DNA from 3 places in the Pseudarthrobacter sp. As-47 genome. Region 1 is predicted to be linked to each of the others. Evidence: riboswitches for the same ligand, from Rfam matches in the RefSeq annotation. Region 1 holds a riboswitch; each other region holds the start of a gene.
The links. Region 1 has a riboswitch for cyclic di-AMP ahead of AC4BCK_RS03850 (aggregation-promoting factor C-terminal-like domain-containing protein). Riboswitches for the same ligand answer to the same signal wherever they lie in the genome.
Positions count from the first base shown of each region.

Region 2: it holds a riboswitch for cyclic di-AMP, as region 1 does, so the genes downstream of both, AC4BCK_RS04480 (M23 family metallopeptidase) here and AC4BCK_RS03850 (aggregation-promoting factor C-terminal-like domain-containing protein) in region 1, are expected to answer to the same signal.
Region 3: it holds a riboswitch for cyclic di-AMP, as region 1 does, so the genes downstream of both, AC4BCK_RS21765 (LysM peptidoglycan-binding domain-containing protein) here and AC4BCK_RS03850 (aggregation-promoting factor C-terminal-like domain-containing protein) in region 1, are expected to answer to the same signal.

Region 1 covers NZ_CM177088.1:798,899-801,151, forward strand. Annotated here, with positions in the region: gene upp (uracil phosphoribosyltransferase) at 1-133, shown strand, start outside; gene AC4BCK_RS03845 (glyoxalase superfamily protein) at 180-584, shown strand; gene AC4BCK_RS03850 (aggregation-promoting factor C-terminal-like domain-containing protein) at 581-1,294, opposite strand; cyclic di-AMP (ydaO/yuaA leader) riboswitch at 1,300-1,462, opposite strand; gene AC4BCK_RS03855 (sensor histidine kinase) at 1,556-2,253, opposite strand, start outside.
Region 2 covers NZ_CM177088.1:959,392-961,644, reverse strand. Annotated here, with positions in the region: gene AC4BCK_RS04480 (M23 family metallopeptidase) at 1-727, opposite strand, end outside; cyclic di-AMP (ydaO/yuaA leader) riboswitch at 738-954, opposite strand; gene AC4BCK_RS04475 (iron-dependent transcriptional repressor DtxR) at 1,086-1,781, opposite strand; gene serC (phosphoserine transaminase) at 2,062-2,253, shown strand, end outside.
Region 3 covers NZ_JBYZMU010000002.1:153,762-156,014, forward strand. Annotated here, with positions in the region: gene AC4BCK_RS21760 (MFS transporter) at 1-866, opposite strand, end outside; cyclic di-AMP (ydaO/yuaA leader) riboswitch at 1,160-1,330, shown strand; gene AC4BCK_RS21765 (LysM peptidoglycan-binding domain-containing protein) at 1,334-2,188, shown strand.

The DNA of each region.
Region 1 (2,253 bases):
GCTGGAGGAAGAACTCTCCGGCGCAAACGTCACCATTGTCCTGGCGTCCATCGACGAGAAGCTCAACGAAAAGTCCTACATCGTTCCGGGCCTGGGCGACGCAGGCGACCGCCTGTACGGCATCGCAGGCTAGGACTCAAGCCTTTCCCGCTTCCCAACACAAGGCTTAGCCTGTGCGCATGGACTGGAAACTGGAACTCGTTTTTGTGCCCGTGTCCGATGTGGACCGCGCCAAAGACTTCTACGTCAACAAAGTGGGCTTCAACGCCGATTTCGACGAGCGGCCCAGCGACTCCATCAGGTTCGTGCAGCTGACCCCGCCAGGGTCTGCCTGCTCCATCTGCATTGGGGAAGGGCTCACGGACGCGCCTCCCGGCACAGGCTCAAACCTGCAGCTCGTGGTCGATGACATCCAGGCCGCCCACGCTCAGCTGAAGGCCAACGGGGTGGAGGTCAGCGATGTGGACGTGCAGGACTGGGGCCATTTTGTGTACTTCGCCGATCCCGACGGGAACCGGTGGGCGGTCCAGTACATCCCGGGCCGGGACGCACTGGACCGCGAGGGGCACGCTGCTTCGGTTTAGTACCAGTTGTTGGCGTAGTGGAAGTTCAGTGCTCCACACGGGGACTGGTAGCGCTCCTGGATGTAGTTCAGGCCCCAGTTGATCTGCGTACGGTAATTGGTGAGGTAGTCGGCGCCCGCGCTGGCCATCTTCTCGGCAGGCAGGGACTGCACAATGCCGTAAGCGCCGCTGCTCGGGTTGGTGGCCGTGGTGGTCCAGTCTGATTCCTTGGTCCACAGGGTCTGCAGGCACTGCATCTGGTCGGCGGCCCAGCCGTAGGAGGCCAGCTGGCCGGCAGCGTAAGCCTGTGCCCCTGCGGGGTCGTTGACCGCGACGACGGGCGCAGGCTCCGGAGCGGGCGCCGGTGCCGGTGCGGGTTCAGGCGCCGGGGCCGGCGCGGGTGCGGGCTCGGGAGCGGGAGCAGGGGCCGGTTCGGCTGCCTGCGGTACCACGTTGATCGGCTCAGCTGCAGGAGCGGGAGCCGGGTTCGCCTGGATTTCGCTCTTTTCGATGCTCAGTTTCGACTGTGCCTCAACCGCCTGAGTCTGCGTGGCTGCCACCTGCACTGCGGTGTCGGTAGCCTGGCCCGCGGCTCCAACGCCTACAAGGAGGGCGCCGGACGCTGCGAGGATGGCAGCGCGCTGGCCGAAGGACGGGGTTTTGCCTGACGTGCGCGGGGCGCGGGCTTCAGGGCCTGGTTTCGGGCGTGCTTTACTAAGGAACTTAGACATGATGGATCGCCTCTCACACCTGCGGAGTTAGCTGTCGGGTTCGGATGAGGGCATCCGGCCACACGGAAAAATCACGTGCTGGCTTAACCCCAAGGGCAGTTGAATGCCCGGGACTGTTGGGTCCCCCGCCTCTGCCTATGCTCAAGCGGAATCCGGGAAGCGGCAGAGCTTGGCGTCATCCGGATATGCGGCCCGAACGGGAACCGCACCCAATCGACGGTACAGGAGTGCAGCGCTTAAGTCACATTTTGGTAACAGGGATCACGCTAGCGGCGCGCCGTCTTGCGCCTGAACTTGCGGCAGTGGGAGCTGGAGCACGAACCGGGTGCGGCCGGGCTGTGATGTCACCGTGACCTTGCCCCCGTGGGCCTCAACAATGGACTCCACGATGGAAAGCCCCAGGCCGCTTGTTCCTTCCGTGCCGGATGCGCCAGGCCCTTCGCTCTTGCCTGTCCGGGCCGCGTCTGCGCGGGCGAACCGTGCGAAGACCTGGTCCACGAACTCCGGCGGAATGCCCCCGCCGTCGTCCGTTACCGTTACCACCGCGGCACCCTCCGGCGTCTTCCCCACCCCGGTGACCACGGTGGTCCCCGGCGGCGTGTGCTTGCGCGCGTTGGACAGCAGGTTCATCAGCACCTGCCGCAGCTGGGACGGATCCCCGTTCATCACAACGGGCTCGTCGGGGAGCTCCAGTCGCCAGGTGTGCCCGGGCGCCATGACCTTTTCGTCGCTGACGCCTTCCACCACCAGCTGGTTCAGGTCCACCTCGCTGAGCTTCAAAGGCTGTCCCTCATCAAGCCGCGCCAGCAGCAGCAGGTCCTCCACCAGTGCCGTCATCCGCTGGGACTGGCTTTGCACCCTGGCCAGCGACTTTTCCCCGTCAGGAGTGAAGTGTTCCGTCATCCGCATCAGTTCCGTATAGCCGCGGATGGCCGTCAGCGGCGTGCGGAGCTCATGGG
Region 2 (2,253 bases), 160 kb from region 1:
GGACATCGCCGCGGGAGACCGTCTGGCCCTCGGTGACACTGAAGGACGAGAGGTGGTTGTAGGTGGTCTCCAGGCCGTTGCCGTGGTCCACGACAACGCGGTTTCCACCGCCGTACTGGTGCCACCCGACGAACGTCACGGTGCCGGCTGCGGCTGCCAGGACCGAGGTGCCGCACTGGGCCACGTAGTCCTGGCCGCGGTGGAAGTCACCGGAGCCGCCGGTGATCGGGCTGACCCGGTAGCCGAACGGGGAGGCAGTGGACAGCGCGGCCAACGGGGCTCCGAGGCTTCCGGCCGAGGCTGCGCGGGACACGGAACCGGCGGACTGCGCGCTGAGCAGCTGCTTCAGCTTGCCGTCGGGATCCGCCTGGGTCACCACGGCAGAGCGGCTGAAGTCGATCTGCGCGCCGGCCTCGGCGGATACCTGTGGCTGCGGGGTAACAGCCGAGGCTGCCACGGGGGTGACGCTGCCTGCATTGTCGGTGGCCATGACGGGGCTGGTTGCCGGAACGGTCACGGTCAGCACCAGCCCGGTGGCAGCCAGCGCGATTCCGGCTTTCTGGCCAATGCCGCTGGCGGAGGCAAATTCTGTGATCTGCCGGAAGGGACCTCGACGGCGGCGTGCATCACGATGCGGATCGCGGGGGCGTTCCGTGGTGATGACCTCGACAACGCGCGGCGTTGGAACGGGGGCGGCCGCGCGGCGGCGCCCCTTGGGGGTCTGCATGGACAAGAAGGGTTCCTCTCTGGAAAGCCTGCGAAGTTAGCTGTCGGATTCGGGTCAGAGAGTTCACAGACCCGGTCCGCCTGGGCAAGCTCGGCACAGAGGTATCCCCGGAAGGATCCAACGCTGGAAGAGGCTTGCTGCTGACGGACTTCACCCCAAGGCAGTCCCCCGTCTGCCGGTTGTGGTTCCCCCGCCTCTGCCAGTAATGACTCGTGCACCTGATCCGCTGGCAGAGCTCGGCTCCGGATCAGGTAACGCTTTAGTATCTACGCTTGGGTTTAACTATAGGGCCAGAAGTCCCAAAGTAACAATTCCGTTATCTTTGGCTAATCCGTCCCGGCCGGGGTAGTACGCGGGTTTACCGGACGGCAACGAAGACGTGGGCTGCGACTTCGGGCGGCAACTCCAGGGCGCCCTCTATGCCGGGCACGCGGACCGAAATGTAGTCTCCCACCCGCTCCAGCGAGACCGCAGCCCCGGGACGGATGCCGCCCTCGTCGAGCTGGACCAGCAGTTCCGGCTCCACCTGGATCGGCTCAGCCAGGCGGCTTACGGTTACCTCCGACGCCGGGCCATAGGACTTCATTGCCTCCAGCAGGCTGACGGCCCCGTCCGCGAATCCTTGCGATGCCTGGCCGCCGAGGGCCGCCAGGCCGGGGATGGGATTGCCGTACGGGGACTCCGTGGGGTGGTCAAGCAGCTCGTAGATGCGCCGCTCCACGCGTTCGCTCATGACATGCTCCCAGCGGCAGGCCTCGTCATGGACGTAGGCCCAGTCCAGGCCGATCACGTCTGCCAGAAGCCGCTCCGCCAGCCGGTGCTTCCGCATCACCTCGGTAGCGCGCTTCCGGCCCACTTCGGTGAGTTCGAGGTGCCGGTCGCCCGAGACAACCACCAGGCCATCCCGCTCCATCCTGCCTATGGTCTGGGAAACCGTGGGGCCTGAGTGCCGCAGGCGCTCGGCGATCCGGGCGCGGAGGGCCACGATGTTCTCTTCCTCAAGCTCCAAGATGGTCCGAAGGTACATCTCCGTAGTGTCGATCAGATCCGTCATCCAGCTCAGCTCCTCGAGCGCAGTACCTTGCGTTGTCCCACCGTATCGCCTTCCGCGCGACGTAGTCCGTTGGAAAGCTTAGCCTATTTTGACTTTGTCCGAATAGTTGGCGGCCGTCACAACAGGCCGTCTCAATGTCTGGACTATGACGGTGCCGGTTCCCGCACCAACGCCGGTTCAGGCAGAATGAGGAGGGCCGGAGTTGCAGTCACAGCCGACTGTCCGCCAAGCAACCACCCGTCCGGACCCTAGCCGCGTCCACGCCGAAATTGGAGCACCTGTGAGCGAAAACAGCATCACTATTCCCGCCGACCTCCTGCCCAAGGACGGACGGTTCGGCGCCGGCCCGTCAAAGGTCCGGCAGGAGCAGATCGATGCGCTGTCCGCTGCGTCGAAAACCATCCTGGGAACCTCGCACCGGCAGGCTCCGGTGAAGAACCTGGTGGGGTCGGTGCGCGAGGGCCTCAGCCAG
Region 3 (2,253 bases), on a different replicon from region 1:
CCCACCACGGTGAGGCTGGCCCCATGGTCGCGCAGATGCACAGGGGTCATGGACATCAGTGCCACCATCGTGGCGTGGCTGAGGGCGACTGCCGCTACCGCATACCTGGCACGCGGGGTGGTGTACAGAACCCGCAAACCGCTCTGGGGCCGGGGCGCGGCAGGGTCCGGCACCCGTGCAGACATCGCGGTCAGGAGGGGGTCCGGCCGCAGGCCCGTCGCATAGACGACGGCGGCTGCAAGCTGGGCGACTACGGAAAAGGCAAAAGCCCCTGTCAGAGGGGGCAGGCCAAGGGCGGCGCCGACGCTCTCTCCCGGATCGAAGAGGTTCGGACCCAGGACTGCACCGATCGTCGTGGACCACACCACTATGGAGAGGTCCCGGCCCCCGGACCCGGGCAGGGAAAGGTCAGTTGCGGCGAAACGGGCCTGCAGGTTCACGGCGGAACCTGCACCAAGAAACATCAGGCCCGCCAGCAACAAAGGAAAGATACCCAGGGCGGCGGAGGTGATGGCCGTTACGGCGCCGGTGCCCGCAATCAGCGCGCCCAAGGACAGCGAGATCCGGCGGCCGCGGGCTCTAGCCAGCCGGGCCAACGGGACGGCGGCGAGAGCGGCGCCCAAGGTGCTCATTGTGGCGGCCATGCCGGACCAGGCATTGGATCCGGAGAGCTGCGCGGCCAACAGAGAACCCAGGGACAACGTGGCGCCCATGCCGATGCCACCGAGAACCTGCCCGCCGACCAGGACAGGAATGACACGACGCTGGAGCCGCTGGTTCCCCCTCCCCGGTGCCCCGGAAAGAACGACCAGGTCATGCCCCGGGCTCCCATCAGGTCTCAAGTCTTCCGCCGACTTCTTGTCCATGCCTATCCTCCTGGCGTACTCCAGCGCGTACCGCGCCAAAATAAATATACCCCACGGGGTATCTCGGTCCTCGGGGAGTGAAATTCGTGGGTACAACAAGACGGTCCGGTCGCGGCCGGGAAACGTCTTGCTCCGCACAGGCCAGCCCGGCGCGTATGAGGTCGTCATGACCCGCGGTACGTCTATTGCCGGTCAAAAGTTCCCATGCGCAAATGTTTATACATTTGTGATTTTCCGTGTAGATTTGGGCCCGTGCCGCCCGCCAGGCGCTGCACCCTTGGCTTGTTACCGAACCCTGCCGCCTGCCAAGGCCCATACATCACAGTCTCCGGCAGGGGCGGGGGAACCAAAAATACGGATTCGAAACTGAGTCCTTGGGGTTAAGCCGCCGGCATCATGTCCGGTGGCCGGGTGACTCCCACCCGCATCCGACAGCTCACCTCGCAGGTATCGGGAGAGGTTAAGCAATGTCAAAGAAAAATGCCCGCCACAGGGCCGCCTCCAACAGCACCCTGTCCGCCCTTTCACGCAGCGTCTCCAGCCATGGAGGAGCGGTGGGCCGCCAGGCTGCCCTCGTCGCCGTGGGATCCGGGCTCGTGCTGAGCATGGCCGTCCCGGCCCATGCGGGAGCCACGGCCTCCGATCCGCAGGGGGGAACCGCTTCAGGGACCATCTCCTCCCCGGCAGGACTTCCCGGCCAGGCTCCGGCCCAAGGAGCCTCCGTCCACACGGTGGTCGCCGGGGACACCCTGGGCCAGATAGGAGCGCTCCACGGAATCCCCCTGGATGAGATTCTGTCGCTGAACGGGCTTCACATGGCTTCCATCATCTATCCGGGGGACGTCATAACACTCTCCGGGACAGCGGGCACCCCCGCCCCGGGACGGGCGGCTGCTCCGGCACCGGGCGCGACCGCAGCATCCGCCGCGGTGGCGTACCAGTCTTCGGCCCTGGCGCCGGCGAGCGTGGGTGGCGGGCAGGGGGCGCCGTCTTCACTCAATGGGGTGATTCTGGCCGCGGCGCAAGCCCAGATGGGCGCCATCCAGGACTGCACGGTGCTGGGGGAAGTGGCCCTGCGGTCGGCTGGGATCCAAGGAGTCGGTGATGAATCGCCCGAGTCCCTGATGGCCTACGCCACGCCGGTATCGACGCCGGAACCCGGTGATTTTATCTACTATGCCGACGGTGGAATGGGCTTTTCGCATAACGCGGTCTACCTCGGTGACGGGCAAGCCATCCACAGCGGATGGAACGGCAACCAGACCGTTGTCTTCAGCGTCAATGTCGGTTCCGGACCTTCCTACTACCGCGTGAACGCCTAATTCCTGACGTCCGCGGCGCCTGGCCACGCAGGCAGGCACCGCGGACGCACAGCGCCTGATAACTG